4 regions of the Micromonospora sp. NPDC049523 genome follow, and region 2 is predicted to be linked to each of the others. Evidence: riboswitches for the same ligand, from Rfam matches in the RefSeq annotation. Region 2 holds a riboswitch; each other region holds the start of a gene.
The links. A riboswitch is a leader RNA that binds a small molecule or an ion and turns the genes downstream of it on or off. The one in region 2 is predicted to bind cyclic di-AMP.
Positions count from the first base shown of each region.

Region 1 (3,924 bases), on a different contig from region 2:
GCCGGCGGCGCCGCACCGCCGTACTCCTGGGTGCCGTAGTCGTTGCGGACCGCGAACGCACCACCCTCGACGGACCCGGCCTTGCCCGCGCCACGCGGCAACTGGGTGACCGACACCGGGATGTTGACCAGCAGCCAGTGCCAGAATCCGCTGGGGGTGGGGGCGTCCGGGTCGTAGCAGGTGACCACGAAGCTGCGCGTCCCGTCCGGGAAACCGGACCAGGCGAGGTGCGGCGACAGGTCGCCGCCGCCCAGGCTGGAGTGGACGAACTCGACGCCCAGCGGCTCGCCGTCGCGTACGTCGTCGCTGGTCAGGGTGAACGCCGGCACCGGCGGCAACAGGTCGTACGGATCCGGCGCGATCGGTCGCTCAAGGTTCATCAGGATGTCCTTCCAAAGAGGGAGACTCAGTGTCTTTGTACCCTGTCTGACCCGCCTTAGTGCCGCCGGTAGGCGGAACAGTGGGTGACGGATGTCCCGGTGTTCCCGACAACATCGGCGTTTTCCATTCCCAAAATACTCTGTCCACCGCTCGTACGGATGGCCATCCGCCTATTCCTGTTCGGTGACCAGTAGCCACTCACAACCTCTGCCTCGCATTCCGGGCGCGATTCGCTCGCGCTCTGCGGCGGTCCGATCAATCATCATGGCCTGCACGCCTTCCGTCCGTACGAACTCGGACGTCGCACGATGCGCCCGGGTCCGGTCGACCGGGGTGGTGGGACGCCGGGCCCGATGCCGGCGACAAGGGGCCCAGCCCGCCTCGGCCCAATGGACATTTCTCTGATCCGGACATTGCGCGGAGAGCGGCACCGCGCCGACAAATCCGGCGCCGTCATCATCTCCGACATGAGCGGGCACATCCGCCACACTCAAACTGGTCACTACGGCGACAACCACTCTGTGTGATCATGCAGCACGGGCCGGATGGCGCGGAAGAAGCGGCACGGGTCACGGTTTAAGCAGGCCAAGAGGGGTTGGCAGGAGCAGAAGCGGCCCAGTAACGTCAGCCCGTCTGGTCCGGCCCTTAGTCACCGCGGGTGACACCGGAACAGGCCCGCTGAGTCGTAACTGTTACGAGCCGGGGACCCACAGTAGTTCTGGGGTGAATCCGCGAACCGTTGGTTCGTGGTAGGGCGTGCTTCCCGCCCGAATCCGTCAGCTAACCCGGTAGGCGGTATCGGAAGGAGAACATGCTCGTGCAGCGCCGTACCTGCCGTGGCCCATCCCTCGATCCCCCCGGCCCGTCTCGCCACCTGCCCCGGCTCGCCCGCATCGCGGTGCAGCCCGCGAAGGTAGCGCACTAGGCCACTCCCGGCAATTTGCGTGACGACGTTCATCCGGTAGCGCATTTCACCGCATCGCGGTGACGGTTCCGCGCGCCCCGATCCGGACCCGACGGCTGGCGGTGAATCCGCCCCGCCGATGACGCGTACCCCAGGTCACGCAAACCGGCCCCCGGCAGCGACATATCGCCATCCCGATTCATGTGCCCCCGATCGCAGATCGGCACATCTGCGGAGGATTTTTATGAAGCATCGTCAGCAACTCCGACGCGTCGTGACCGCCAGCCCGTACCGGGCCGGCGTCGTCTCCGCCGCCGTTCTCGCCGTGGGTCTCACCACCGGCATCCTGCTCACCCAGGGCAACGGGTCGGCGACGCCGGCCAACGCCTCGACCGTCGCGGTCGCGGAGAAGATGGGCGGCCAGGCCGGCGCCGAGATCGCCCCCAGCCTGGTCACCCCCAGCCCGGCCACCCCGACCCCGAGTGCCTCGACCTCGGCACCCGCACCGGCGGCCCCGTCGTCGGCCCCGCCCACCGCCGCCAAGGCCGTGGCGACACCGACCAAGGCGGTCAAGAAGGCTCCCCCCGCGTCGAAGGTGCTCGACTACGACTACGAGGCGCAGATCAACGGCTGGTACTGCGGGCCGGCGGCCGCCAGGATCGCCCTGACCGCCCGCGACCGCCAGCCGAGCCAGGACGACGTCGCCGCGGCCCTGGGCACCACGTTCAACGGAACCAACTCCGCCGACGACGTCACCCGCGGGCTGAACAACCTGGCCAAGACCAACTTCTACTCGAGCACGTTCATCCAGGGGTCCCCGTCCCCGGCCCAGATGGACCAACTCCAGGCGGACGTCGTACACGCGGTCAGCAGCGGGTACGCGGTCGTCGCGAACATCGCCGGCTCGGCGACCGACACCGACGGCGGCTGGCACTCGTACGACGGAGGTCACTACCTCACCGTGGTCGGTTACCGCGACAGCGGACGGACCGTGCAGATCGCGGACCCGGCGTTCGTCAACGGGGTCAGCTCCTACTGGATGACCACCATCGACCTGGCCAACTGGATGGCCACCCGGGGCTACTCAGCCTGACCCGCCCTCCCCCCGGTCCCGGGTGCCGACCCAACCGGTCGGCGCCCGGGACTGTCCGTACCAGTGGGACGGTGGCCGCGTTGCCACAACCAACCACGTACGCGTGCGTTGTCCCTGTCGTGACCATGGACCTCGCCTATCGGGCGGACACCGGCGACCGCGAGGTCCGGGTGGCCGACCGTGCCCCCGGTCGCTACTCCGAGCCGGCCGCCGCGCGCCGGTCCCCAGAACGAAAGGCACAGGTGGTGGCCATGGCCGGTCAGGTGTTCGCCCCGTGAGCCGCGTCGACGAACCGTTGACCCGCGCCGGGATCTGGGAGGCGGCGGCGATGACCATCGCCCAGCACGAGGACCGGGGTACGTCCTACGCCCCGGGCACCTGCGCCTGCTGCACCCCGGACGGCTGCGCCCAGTTGAGCTGGGCGATGGAGGTACGTGCCGGCCGCGACCCGGAGTATCCGATCGGCAACCCGGCGCCGCCAACCCTGAAGTCGATCAGCTAGGACCCGGGTTCAACGCGCGGACCCTGCTGCCTCGATGGCGAGCTTGGCGAACTCGTCCAGCCCGCCGTTCCACATGAAGTCGCTGGTCTGGGTCAGGGCCACGGCCACCAGGTCGTGCTGGGGGTCGTTGAACCAGGTGGTGCCGTACCCGCCGTCCCAGCCGTAGCGGCCCGGTACGGGCGAGATCTCGTCCGGCTCGACCGCTACGGACATGCCCAGCCCCCACCCCCGGCCGCCGAGCAGCATCCCACCGGTGGAGATCTGCTCCGGGGTCAGGTGGTTGGTGGTCATAAGGTCGACCGACGCCTCCGACAGCAACCGCTCGCCCCGGTGCACCCCCTTCGCCAGCAGCAGCCGGGCGAAGGCCAGGAAGTCGTCGGCGGTGGACAGCAGCCCGCTGGAGCCGGAGGGGAAGGCCGGGGGGCTGGACCACTCGCTCGGGGTGGAAACCGTACGCAGTTCCATCTTCCCGCTCTGGAAGTCCGTCATGTAGTGGCTGGGCAGCCGCCTGGTGTAGTCGGCGGGCAGCCAGAAACCGGTCTCGGTCATGCCCAGTGGCTCGAAGATCCGGGCCCGGAAGAAGTCGCCGAGCGGCTGGCCGGCGGCCCGCGCGACCAGGACACCCAGCACCAGCGTGCCGACGTTGTACTGCCAGCGCTCGCCGGGCTGGTACATCAGCGGCAGCGAGCCGAAGCGCTTGATCCACTCGTCCGGCTCGTGTGGCGTACGCGGATCCGGCGCGCCGAGTACGAGTTGCAGCTCGTGGACCGCCTTGTTGATCGGGAACGGCGGGTCGAAGCTCGGTTCGGTGATCGTGCCGAATCCGAGGCGGAAGGTCAGCAGGTCCTCCACCAGGATCGGCCGGTGGGCCGGTACGGTTTCGTCGAGCGGCCCGTCGACCTGCTTGAGCACCCGGCGGTCGGCCAACTCCGGCAACAGCCGGTCGACCGGCTCGTCCAGGCTCAGCCGGCCGTCCTCGACCAGCATCATCGTCGCCGTCGCGATGACCGGCTTGGTCATCGACGCGATCCGGAACAGGGTGTC
Region 1 covers NZ_JBFAPP010000008.1:348,527-352,450, reverse strand. The annotation lists gene AB0J90_RS15615 (YbhB/YbcL family Raf kinase inhibitor-like protein) at 1-380, opposite strand, end outside; cyclic di-AMP (ydaO/yuaA leader) riboswitch at 1,048-1,191, shown strand; gene AB0J90_RS15610 (C39 family peptidase) at 1,530-2,378, shown strand; gene AB0J90_RS15605 (hypothetical protein) at 2,498-2,656, shown strand; gene AB0J90_RS15600 (hypothetical protein) at 2,653-2,880, shown strand; gene AB0J90_RS15595 (serine hydrolase domain-containing protein) at 2,890-3,924, opposite strand, start outside.
Region 1: linked by a shared signal. The riboswitch ahead of AB0J90_RS15610 (C39 family peptidase) and the one ahead of AB0J90_RS29585 (hypothetical protein) in region 2 are both predicted to bind cyclic di-AMP.

Region 2 (3,924 bases):
CCTGTCCTCGTCCAACTCGGGAATGTTCCCGTCCCGCTCCGGTGTGTAGTTCCCGGTGTCCATGACGGTCTTGCCCTTGAACTCCGCCGTGGGCAGTTCGTTGTACCGGCCGAACGGCACGGCGACGATCACCACGTCGCCGAAGCGTGCCGCCTCCGACGGAGGCACCGCATGGGCCCGGTGTCCGAGATCGCCCATGAGGTCCTGCATCTTCTGTGGGCCGCTCGCGTTCGCGATCGCGATCTCGTGGCCCGCCGCGGCGAGACGACGGGCGAGCGTTCCACCAACGTTTCCTGCGCCGATGATTCCGATGTGCATGCCAGCGGGTTACCCGCCAATCCCGCTGACGAACGGGCCGGGCGGCGGCGGGACGGGGCACGGACCGAGGCACCGGTCAGGGTGCGGCGCCGAAGCTGGGCAGGCGGTCGGCGAACCAGCCAGCGGCCTGGTCGGCGACCTGCTCCAGCGCTCCGGGCTCCGGGAACAGGTGGGTCGCGTCGGGAATGATCCGCAGTTCCACCTCCCCGCCGAGCGCGTCGCGGGCCTGCTGGTTGAACTGGATCACCTGTTCGTCCCGACCGCCGACCAGCAGCAACGTCGCCGCCCGTACGCGGGAAAGGGCTGGACCCGCAAGGTCCGCGCGGCCGCCGCGGGAGACGACGGCCGGTACGTGCTCCGGCCGCTCGGCTGCGGCTACCAGAGCCGCCGCCGCACCCGTGCTCGCGCCGAACAGCCCGATCGGCAGGGCAGCCGTGTCGGGCTCGGCACGCAGCCAGTCGATCACGCCCACCAGTCGGCCGGCGAGCATAGGGATGTCGAAGCGAAGCTCCGCGGTCTCCTCGTCGGCCTGCTCCTCCTCGGGCGTGAGCAGGTCCACCAGCACGGTTGCCAGGGCTCGCTGGTTGAGGACCCGGGCCACCGCGACGTTGCGCGGGCTGCGCCGGGAACTGCCGCTGCCGTGCGCGAACAGCACCACCCCGACCGTCCCCTCGGTGGGGGTGACCAGGTCGGCGGTGAGCTGCACCTCCCCGGCCCAGATCGTGGTCTCGGTCGTCACTGTCTCCACCCGCTGTCCGGTACCCGCGCGTGCCTGGAACAACCCGGCGGCGGGCGGGCAATCCCCGTTTGCCGGCTTGCCGGTCGGGAAGGCGAACCGGGTCAGGCAGGAAGACCAACGGCGGCCGCGGCAGCGGCCCGCGCTGAGGCGATCGTGAGGATGCCATGACCCACCACAAATCCGCTAAGTCGGAGTCCGGTCGAGCCGGCACCAGCCCGCCGAGGGACAAACGCGACAAGCGCGAGGGCGCGCGGCGGGACTGGGCGGACGAGGCGGCACAGGCACGGGCCTCGGACGACCCGCGCCGGGTGACACCGCACGACCCTTCGGGTGTCCCCTCCACCGGGGACCGCCGCTAACTGACCGGGTACTCCGACGAACCCCGACGGGCACTCCTCACCGAGGCCCGTCGGGGCACGTACGCCTAGCAGGAAAAATTACCGGTAGCGACCGTGAAATCAGGTACTAAGTCCATCTGATCCGGTAATGTCACCCTCGGTTCCGACCCGGTGGTACCCCCTCTGCTGTCGGCGACGACCGCCGCCCAATCGCCTTGTGCGAGCCGGGGAACCAGGTAGTCGGGGTGAGTCCGCACATGCGGTAGGGCCTGTTCCGTCCCGAACCCGTCAGCTAACCCGGTCGGCGGCCGACGGGAGGAACGTGCATGACGAGATCTATGCGTCAGCGGTTCTCGCTGGCCCTGACCCTGCTCACCGCGGTGAGTCTGCTGGCCGGTGCGGCGCTAGCCACCGAGCCTGCCGCAGCCGCACCCTCCTCGCCGAGCGCACCCGGAGACGAGGGCGGCAACCCCCTCTTACGTGACGTACTCGAGTCGGCCGGGCGTGGTTACGCCGCCGCCAGCGTCGCAGTGGAAAACGCCCGCAAGCGCCAGGTGGCGCTCGCCGACGAACTCCGCCAGATCGAGACGCAGCTCGACCAGCTCGCACCCGAGGTCGGAGAGGTCGCCGTGAGCGCCTACCGGATCGGCCGGATCGGACCGCTGACCGCGTTGCTGGGCAGCGCCTCGCCGGACGACTTCATGGACCGGGCCGGCGGACTCGACCTGATCGCGCAGCGCGACAACAGCAAACTTCGCCAACTGTACGAGGCGCGCGACCGGGCCACCCGGGCAAAGGCGGCGGCCGACGCCGCGATGGCCGAGGAACAGCGCCAACTCGCCGTGATGGCCAAGCAGAAGGAAGCCGCCGAACGCGCCCTCTCCCAGGTCGGCGGCACCACGACCGAAGGCTTCGTGAACGCCAGTTCGCCGGTCGCGGAACCCACACCACGCAACCGGGACGGCTCCCTGCCGGCACAGTCCTGCAACCAGAACGACCCGACCACCAGCGGCTGCCTCACCCCGCGCACGCTGCACGCGCTGAACGAGACCAAACGGCTCGGCTTCACCCGGTACGTCTCGTGTTACCGCAGCGGCGGGCCGTTCGAACACCCCAAGGGCCGAGCCTGCGACTTCTCCGCGAAGGCCGGCGGCTTCGGCGGGGACGCCAGCGGCGGCGACAAGACGTACGGCAACAACCTGGCCGCGTTCCTGGTCCGCAACGCCGAGCGGCTCGGCATCCTGTACGTGATCTGGTACCGGCAGATCTGGTTCCCGGCAACGGGTTGGAAGGCGTACTCCTCCGCGAAGGGTGACCCGTCCAGCGACCACACCAACCACGTACACCTGTCCCTGCTCTGACCGGGACGGCCGCTGACCTATTTCTGGGCGCGGGGGCGCTGGGGCTCCACCTCGGACTTGACGGTCGGGCCGGCGATCTCGGCCACCGAGGCCCTGCGGGCCGGGGCACGGCCGGGCGGCTGCTTCGGTGCGGGACCCGCGGGGCGCGCCTCCGGCACCGGTTTGGTCACCGGTTCGTCGGAGGTAACGCGGACCTTCTCCCCGTGGTGGAACAGTTCCACCACCCCGCCGCTGCGGTCGCCGTCGCGCAGCGAGTACGTCGTCTCGCGTTCGCGTACGTCGACCCGGAGCCGGTGCCCGTGCCAGACCAGCGAGAACTCCAACCGGTCGATCCGGTTCGGCAACCGGGGCGCGAAGGAGAGGGTGTCGCCATGGTCGCGCATCCCGCCGAAGCCGGCGACGAGCGCGATCCACGCCCCGGCCAGTGAGGCGACGTGCACCCCGTCGCGGGTGTTCTGGTTCAGGTCGTGCAGGTCCATCAGGGCGGCCTCGCCCAGGTAGTCGTGGGCCAGTTCGAGATGCCCGACTTCGGCCGCGAGGACCGCCTGGGTGCAGGCTGACAACGACGAGTCGCGGACCGTACGGCGTTCGTAGTAGGCGAAGTTGCGGGACTTCTCCTCCGGGGTGAACGCGTCCCCGCGCCAGTGCATCGCGAGCACCAGGTCGGACTGCTTGACCACCTGCTTGCGGTACAGGTCGAAGTACGGGTAGTTCAGCAGCAGCGGGTACTTCTCCGGCGGCGTGCCCGCGAAGTCCCACTCCTGGAGCCGGGTGAAGCCCTCCACCTGCTGGTGTACGCCCAACTCCTCGTCGTACGGGATGTGCATTGCGCTCGCCGCGTCCCGCCAGGCGGCGGTCTCCTCGTCGTCCACACCCAACCGCCAGGCGTGGTCGCTGTGCCTCGACACAGCGTCGGCGGCGGCGAGCAGGTTCCGCTGCGCCATCAGGTTGGTGTAGACGTTGTCGCTCTTCACCGCGGTGTACTCGTCCGGGCCGGTCATCCCGTCCAGGTGGAACTTGCCGGCCCGGTCGTGGTGCCCGAGCGAACGCCACAGCCTGGCCGTCTCGACCAGCAACTCCAGCCCGATCTCGCGCTCGAAGTCCTGGTCGCCGGTGGCCTGCACGTAGCGGCGTACGGCGTCGGCGATGTCCGCCGCGATGTGGAACG
Region 2 covers NZ_JBFAPP010000025.1:9,020-12,943, reverse strand. The annotation lists gene AB0J90_RS29595 (NAD(P)-binding domain-containing protein) at 1-318, opposite strand, end outside; gene AB0J90_RS29590 (hydrolase) at 395-1,066, opposite strand; cyclic di-AMP (ydaO/yuaA leader) riboswitch at 1,589-1,718, shown strand; gene AB0J90_RS29585 (hypothetical protein) at 1,722-2,756, shown strand; gene AB0J90_RS29580 (glycoside hydrolase family 65 protein) at 2,774-3,924, opposite strand, start outside.

Region 3 (3,924 bases), on a different contig from region 2:
CGCACCCCCGGTGCCAGCTTCGCCGCGAGCAGGCAGGTGAGGCCGTACGCGGCCAGCACCAGGCCGATCAGCACCAGCATCCCGACGGTGTTGGTGAACACCGCCGGCAGTTGCGTGTTCTGCACGAACCGGAACCACGCCGGGGCGTTGGAGAGGCTGTCGAACAGGGTGGAGCCGAGCAGGACGACCACCACCGCGGTGAGTCCCGGAGCCGGCGCCAGGCCGCTCATCCCCTCCAGCGGGTTGCGCCAGACCAGCACCCCGTCGTCGCGACGGCCGACCACCGCGAGCCGGCCCACCAGGTCGCTGTACACCTCGAAGGCGTCGCCCCGGTCGAAGAAACCGACCCCGAACACGGCCGCGCCAACCAGCATCAGCAGCGCGTACGCCACCAGCCAGGTGCGGATGACCGGCACGGTGGCCCGCTCCGGCGCGACGAGTTCGAGCCAGACGAACGCCAGCAGGCCGAACGCCGCCGGCCAGTAGCCCAGTCGCGCCGGCAATGCCCGCAGTCCCCGACGCGGATCCCGACGGATCAGCGCGGCACCCAGCAGATAGGCCGTACGCAGGGGATTCAGCGCCCGCCAGACCGGCCCGAAGAGTAGCGAGGCGGGCACCAGCCCGACCCAGAACAGCACGTAGAACAGCCCGGCGGTGGGGTTGCGGTCGACGTCCGGGCCGAAGAACAGGCCGATCGCGAAGTAGCCCGCGAACACCAGTCCCAGGCATCGCAGCGCCCACTGCCAACCGGCCGAGTCGAGCAGCCGGGCGACCCGCGCCGGCACCGGCCGACCCGCCTCGGCGTCACCCAGCCGCGGCTCCCGCCAGAACGCACCCAGCACCACGAACGAGATGACCAGGGCGAGCGCAGCACCGGTCACCGCGTACGCGAACGGGATGGGCAGGTCCTGCCGCCCGCCGACCCCGTGGGCGAGCAGCTCCGGGACCGTCCTCATCGGACTAACAGTTGGAACAGCAGCACGCTCGACTCGTGCGTCTCGACCTCGAACAGGCCGTCCATGTCCGCCACGAACTCGACCGTGGCCGGCTGACCGGCGGGCAGTTCCGCGCCGACGTCGTACCCGTGCACGTGCACCCGGTCCGGAACGTCGCTGGTCACGGTGATCCGGACGGACTGGCCCTTCTTCGCGTCCACCCGGCCCGGCTGCGGCTCGGCCCGGCCCTCGGTGATGGTGATGGCCACCTCGACGGGCGCGCTGGCGTCCACCGGTTCGTCGGTCGACCCGCATCCGGTACCCGCGACGGCCAGCAGGACAACACCGGTCAGTACGGCCAGTGCACGGCGACGACCGACAGAGGGCATCATCAACATCTCCCCGATCAGCCGGTCCCGTGACATTGGGAAGCGACTGTAGCGTCTTGCCGGGCACAGCGGAAGCCACCATGATGGGCCGATGCGATCGACCCGGCTGGTTACTGTCCGCGCGGCATGCCGCCTGTTCGCCGTTGTTCTCGGCGCCACGATCGCGCTCGCCGTGGTCGGGTCGCCCGCGTCCGCGCACGGCCAGCTCGCCGTCTCCAACCCGGTTGCCGGCGCGACGCTGTCCCAACCGATGCAGACGTTGGAGCTGTACTTCACCGAGACTCCGGCGGCGAACGCGTACTTCACCGTGACCGCGCCGAGCGGCGTACGCGTCGACGCCGGTTGGCAGCCCGGCGCGGACAAGCGACTCGACCGCCCGGTCACCGAGCTGAACCTGGTCAACGGCAAGTGGGAGCCGAAGCTCTACCACACCGGATACTCGGCGTTCGTCAAGGTTTCGCACTGGCCGGAGAAGGGCGAGTACACCGCCAGCTATCTGTCGGTGGCCTCGGACCGCGAGCCCGTACGCGGCACGGTGAAGTTCTCCTACTCCGGTGCGCCGACCCCGGCACCGAGGGGCTGGACCGCGCCGACGAACGCCGCCGACCCGGCACTGCTGGCCCTCGCCGAGAACCCGGAACGGCCGTCCTCGACCAACCCCGGTGCCGGTACCGGCAACACCGCCGCACCCGCGTCGCCGGTGCCGGACAATGCCAGTCGCGCCTCCGACGACGGCAGCCCGATGGTCTGGTTGCTGCCGGTGCTGCTGCTGGTCGGTGTGATCGTCATCGTCGCGCTGGCGATCCGACCCCGACGTACGGCGCGGATCAACACCGGTCCGGCGAACCGCGGGCGGCCCGCCACCACGGCGGCGGCCAGACGTGCGGCGGCGGCCCGGAAAGCCGCGGCTGGCAACCAGTCGGCCGGAAAAGCGCAGTCGTCGCGCAAACGCGGCAACCGCTGATCTCCTATCGCTGATTCGACAATCGGCACCACCACCATTACAGCGTGTATCCATGGTGGTCGGAACGGGGGATAATAACCGAAAGTTGTTGCACCATAACGCTTTTCGCACCCGACGGGCATGCCCATCGGGACGCGTCACACGGTAAGATTCTTCGCGGTCAACGCCAATCGGCGCCAACCGGTGCCGGCGGGACCGTCGCCTAATCGTCCTGGACGAATCGGGGAACCGAGTACGTGGGGTGAATCCGCGACAGCGGTAGGGATCACTTCCATCCCGAACCCGTCAGCTAACCCGGTCGGCGACCAACGGAAGGATCCTGCATGACGGCACCCCTCCGCCGATGGTTCACGCCTGCCCTGGCCCTGGTCACCACCCTGCTCATGGTGGCGCCGTACTCGACCCCGGTCCAGGCCGCACCATCGACGCCGGCCCCGGCGGCCGAGTCCGACAACCAGTTGCTGAGCGAGGTCCTGGAAGCGACCGGCCGGCGTTTCGCCGACGCCAAGGCCGCGCTCGACGCCTCGAAGAAGCGTCAGGCCGTACTCGCCACCGAGCTGGCGAAGGCCGAGGCCCAGATCGAGGCGCTGACCCCCCAGGTCAGCGAGATCGCCGCGCGCTCCTACCGCACCGGCAAGCTCGGCGCGGTGTCGGCGCTGCTCAACAGCGCGTCCCCGGACTCGTTCCTGGAGCGGGCGGTCGCGCTCGACGAGATGAACGCGGTCAACGACCAGAAGCTGCACGAGCTCAACATCGCCCAGGAGCTGGTCGAACGCGCCAAGGCCCTGGCCGACGCCGAGGTCAAGGAGCAGGAGAAGCAGCAGGCCGTGATGGCACGGCAGAAGCAGGACGCGGAACGCTCGCTCGCCCTGGTCGGCGGCAAGAAGCTCACCAACGGCTTCGTCAACGCCAGCTCACCGGTGGCCAAGGCCGCTCCACGTACGGCCAGTGGTGGTTGGCCGAAGGAGTCGTGCAGCAAGGACGACCCGACCACCAGCGGCTGCATCACCCCGCGCACGCTGCACGCGTACAACGAGGTGAAGAAGGCCGGCTTCAACCGCTTCGTCGGCTGTCACCGCAACGGTGGCCCGTTCGAGCACCCGAAGGGTCGCGCCTGCGACTGGTCCCTGTTGAACAGCGGATTCGCCCCCGCGCGTACGCAGGACCAGCGGCTCTACGGCAACAACCTCACCGCTTTCCTGGTCCGCAACGCGGAGCAGCTCGGCATCCTCTACGTGATCTGGTACAAGCAGATCTGGTTCCCGGCCACCGGCTGGAAGTCGTACAGCGGTGAGAGTGACCACACTGACCACGTACACATGTCCATGCTCTGACCCGTACCCTCTCGTGGATCTGGGGCAAATGGGAGTGGCAGAGATCAACAAGCACCCATTTGCCCTGGATCGACGCAGCACCGCGGTACGCGGGGCCGGTTTGAGCTGGGGTGACGTGTCATCCTGGCGGGTACCATGGGCAGGTGGCGGCGAACGGGGAACGGTGGCTCAGTGAGCGGGAGCAGCGTGCCTGGCGTTCCTTCATCACCATGCAAATGGAGCTACAGAGCAAGCTGAACCGCCAACTGCTCGCCGACACCGGTCTCTCCGAGAGCGACTACGCCGTGCTGGTGCACCTCAGC
Region 3 covers NZ_JBFAPP010000004.1:195,188-199,111, reverse strand. The annotation lists gene AB0J90_RS07690 (hypothetical protein) at 1-956, opposite strand, end outside; gene AB0J90_RS07685 (hypothetical protein) at 953-1,327, opposite strand; gene AB0J90_RS07680 (copper resistance protein CopC) at 1,416-2,288, shown strand; cyclic di-AMP (ydaO/yuaA leader) riboswitch at 2,478-2,608, shown strand; gene AB0J90_RS07675 (hypothetical protein) at 2,612-3,622, shown strand; gene AB0J90_RS07670 (MarR family winged helix-turn-helix transcriptional regulator) at 3,766-3,924, shown strand, end outside.
Region 3: linked by a shared signal. The riboswitch ahead of AB0J90_RS07675 (hypothetical protein) and the one ahead of AB0J90_RS29585 (hypothetical protein) in region 2 are both predicted to bind cyclic di-AMP.

Region 4 (3,924 bases), on a different contig from region 2:
CCATCGCACCCCCGCGCGCCGCCCTCCCCTGATCGGCCGGCAGCCGGCTACGTCTTGTCGGGCAAGTTTCTGTTGCGCCGCCGCCCCCGCCGAGTCTCCTGAACAGGAGGGGCCGGTTGGTCCCCTCCCGGTCGACCCGGTTCCGAGCCGACCCGGTCCGAGCGAGCGGAGGAACCACCATGCCGGTTGCGGGAACCGCCGGTCCGGATGTCTGACCTCCGTACCCCCGGGCGGCACAGCACCGACGCCGCAGAAGTCGACCGCGGACCTGCGCCCGAGCGGGAGTACGCGCCGGCCCCGGCGAAGGAGTACGCGCCCGAGTACGCCCTCGCGCGGCAGCGCGCCGGACATCGCCCCACCCTGCCCGGCCGGTACGACCGCGCCGACCCGGCGAGCCGCCGTACCCGTCCCGGAGCGTCGAGGCAGGATGCCCGCTCCACGCCCACCGGCGACCGCCCGGCTCCGACCACCGCCGACGGCCACCGACCAGCATCATCCACCGATCACCTGACACCGCGTCCCGTCGGTGCCGACGCACCACCCGCCGCCGCCCGCGAGACAGCTTCTCCGGCCGGGCGCGGATCGGGGTCCCCTGCCGGTCGTTCCGAACCGGGGTCTGGTCCGGCGGCGGGTTGGCGGGGTGGCCACCGTCGGCCGGCCGGTCGGGGGGCGCGGATCGGCTCGATCGCCGCCGTCGTCCTCGGCTGGCTGGTCGTGGTGCTCGTCGCCCCGCACCTCAGCGTCGGTCCGGGCTGGCGGTCGTTCGCGCTCTTCTGCCATCTGGCGTGCCTCGTGGTCGGCTTCGGAGCCGTACTCACCGTGGACTGGTTCAGTTTGCGCTGGCTGCTGCGCCGGGAACGGCTGGGCACGGTGCTGGGCATGGCGCACGGGGTGCACGTGCTGATCTGGCTGGGGCTGCTGGGGCTGGTCGCCAGCGGTGCCGCACTGCGCCCCGACACCTCGTCCGGGCTGGTGCAGCTCAAGCTGCTCGCCGTACTCGCGGTGGGGATCAACGGGCTGTTCCTCGGCCGCGTACGCGACCGCCTCGCCCGCGCCGGTGACAACCCTCTGCCCTGGCCCGACCTGCTCCCCGGTGCCCTGGCCGCGACGGTCAGCCAACTCGGCTGGTGGACCGCCACCCTCATCGGGTTCTGGAACGCCAACCACTGACCCGCTGCCCCCTCCCCGCCGCCGAGGAGGGGGCAGCGCAGTGGTCAGTTCACGGAGAGGTGGACGTGGTTGGTGTGGTTGCTGGAGGGGTCGCCGCCGCCGTTGTAGGCCTTCCAGCCGCTGCCGGGTAACCAGATCTGCTTGAACCAGATCACGTAAAGCACGCCGAGGCGGCTGGCGTTCTTGACGAAGTACGCGGCGAGGTTGTCGCCGTACGTCTTGTCGCCGCCGGTGGCGACGCCGCCGAAGCCGCCCTTCTCCGCCGCGAAGTCGCAGGCCCGGCCCTTCGGGTGTTCACCCGAGCCGCCGGTGCGGTGGCAGGAGACGAAGCGGGTGAAGCCGGCCGCCTTGGCCTGGTTCATCGCGTTCAGGGTGCGCGGGGTGATGCAGCCGGTGGTGGTCGGGTCGTTGACGCTGCACGACTCCTTCGGCCACGACCCGTCCGAGTTGCGCGGCGCGGGCTTGGCCGTGGCGGCGGTGGTGGTGCCGGTGACCCCGGGGCTGGAGCCGCCGCTGCCGGCCGCGGCCAGCGCTCGTTCGGCCTGCTGCTTGCGCTTGGCCATGATGTCGAGCTGCTTGCGTTGTTCCCGGATCTCGTTGTCGATCGCCGCCTTGGCCCGGGCCTCCTTGTCGCGTACCTCGATCAGGTTGCGGAGCTGGCGGTCCTCGTTCGCGGCGACCGTGCCCAGCGACGCGGCGCGGTCCAGGAAACCGTCCGGCGAGTTGCTGTTGAGCAGGGCGGTGAGCGGGCCCAGCCGGCCGGTGCGGTACGCCATGCCGGCCAGTTCGCCGACCGTCTGGGTACGGGTGACCAGCTCGGCCTCCAGGGTGCCCAGGTGCGCGGCGAGTTGCTGCTGCCGCTTGGTGGAGTTGTCCAGCGCCGCCTGGGCGTCGAGATAGCCCTTGGCCGCGACGTCGAGTTGCTCCCGGAGGCTGTCGCTGCCGCCCTCGTCGTCGGTGCCGCCGGGGGCGGCGGCGAGTACGGCGGTGCGCGTCGCAGCGGGTGCGGCCAGCGCGGCGGCGGGGGTGAAGGCGCTGGCCAACAAAGTGAGGGTGACCGCGATCGCGGTGCGGACCGCGCGCGGATAGCGGGGTCGTACGGGCGCCAACAATGGCATTCGGTGCACGTCCTTCCGTCAGCCGCCGACCGGGTTAGCTGACGGGTTCGGGACGGAAGATCCCTACCGCTGACGCGGATGCACCCCAATGACGCGATGGTTCCCCGGCTCGCATGTGCGATTAGGCGACGGTCACCGCAGGCGCCGGAGGGCGCCGCCCGGCGGAGACCGGAGCCGAGCCTACCGGCCGGGTCCAGTACGGACAGTGTTGGCTCGTCGGCGTCGGCTAATGAATCGAAATGATATGCCGGATATAAACTGAAAACTTCACCCGGTCGGGGGACAAAATTTAAGGACGAGGAAAGCGAAGAGTGGTCGGGTTGCGGGTGCCGGTAAGGGGCAAGCCGGCTGGAGGTGCGTACCGGATCGGGGTTCACCAGTCGGCGGGGCCGCAGTTCTCGGTGGCGCTGCCGGGCTCGACCTGGAGGGTGGCGTGCGCGATGTCGAAGTCGTCGTGCAGCGCCCCTCGGGCGGCGGCCAGCACCGCGCCGACCTCGGCACCGGCGGAGAGGGTGAGGTGCGCCGAGGCGACCTCCATGCCCGAGGTGAGTGTCCAGACGTGCAGGTCGTGCACGTTGGCGACACCCGGTACGGCACAGAGCCGGGCCGCCACCGTGGGCACGTCGAGGTGCTCCGGCGCGGCCTGCACCAGGATCCGGATCGCGGCTCGGGCCAGTCGCCACGTCCGGGGCAGGATGAACACGCCGATCGCGACCGCGACCACCGGGTCGGCCCACCACCAGCCGGTGTTCGCGATCACCAGCGCCGCGACGATGACCCCGGCCGAGCCGAGCATGTCGCCGAGCGCTTCCAGGTAGGCGCCGCGCAGGTTGATGCTCTCCCGTGCCCCGGGGCGCAGCAGCGCGAAGGCGACCAGGTTGGCCAGCAGGCCGAGGATGGCGACCACCAGCATCGGCCCGGCCAGCACGGTCGGTGGGTGGTCCTGGCCGAACCGGCGGGCCGCCTCGACCAGCACGTAGATCGCGACGCCGAAGAGCAGCACCGCGTTGGCCAGCGCCGCGAGCACCTCCAGCCGGTAGAGGCCGAAGGTCCGCTGCGGGTCGTCGGTGGCACGCCGGGTCGCGGTCATCGCGGCCAGCGCCATCCCGATCCCGAGTACGTCGGTGAACATGTGCCCGGCGTCGGAGAGCAGGGCCAGTGAGTCGGTGGCCAGGGCGGCGACCGCCTCGACGACCATGAACACGACGAGCAGCCCGAAGGCGAACCAGAGCCGTCCCCGGTGCCGCTCGGCGGCGCGCATCGCCTGCGCGCCGTGGTCATGACCCGCGCCCACGCACACACCCTCCGTCGCCGGTCCCACTATGGCCCAACATATGCTGATATCGCAATGTGTGCCAGCGGGTTGGACCGGAACCGGCACCGGGGGAGCAGGGCGGCTCAGCCCTCGTTCGCCATCGCCGCCACTATCGGTGCCCGGCTCGCCCGGCGGGCCGGCAGCAGCCCGGCCAGCACCGCCGCGCCGCAGGCCAGGCCCGTGCAGAGGGCGAGCTGCCCCACCGGTACGACCGGCAGCCCGTGCCCGTAGCTGCTGATCAGTCCGAGTGCCGCGGTCCAGCCGACGCCAACCCCCAGGGCGATCCCGGCCAGCGCGCCGACCAGCGCGATCAGCGCCGCC
Region 4 covers NZ_JBFAPP010000002.1:319,093-323,016, forward strand. The annotation lists gene AB0J90_RS03985 (TetR family transcriptional regulator) at 1-32, shown strand, start outside; gene AB0J90_RS03990 (hypothetical protein) at 208-1,170, shown strand; gene AB0J90_RS03995 (hypothetical protein) at 1,215-2,288, opposite strand; cyclic di-AMP (ydaO/yuaA leader) riboswitch at 2,296-2,426, opposite strand; gene AB0J90_RS04000 (cation diffusion facilitator family transporter) at 2,662-3,549, opposite strand; gene AB0J90_RS04005 (FtsX-like permease family protein) at 3,687-3,924, opposite strand, start outside.
Region 4: linked by a shared signal. The riboswitch ahead of AB0J90_RS03995 (hypothetical protein) and the one ahead of AB0J90_RS29585 (hypothetical protein) in region 2 are both predicted to bind cyclic di-AMP.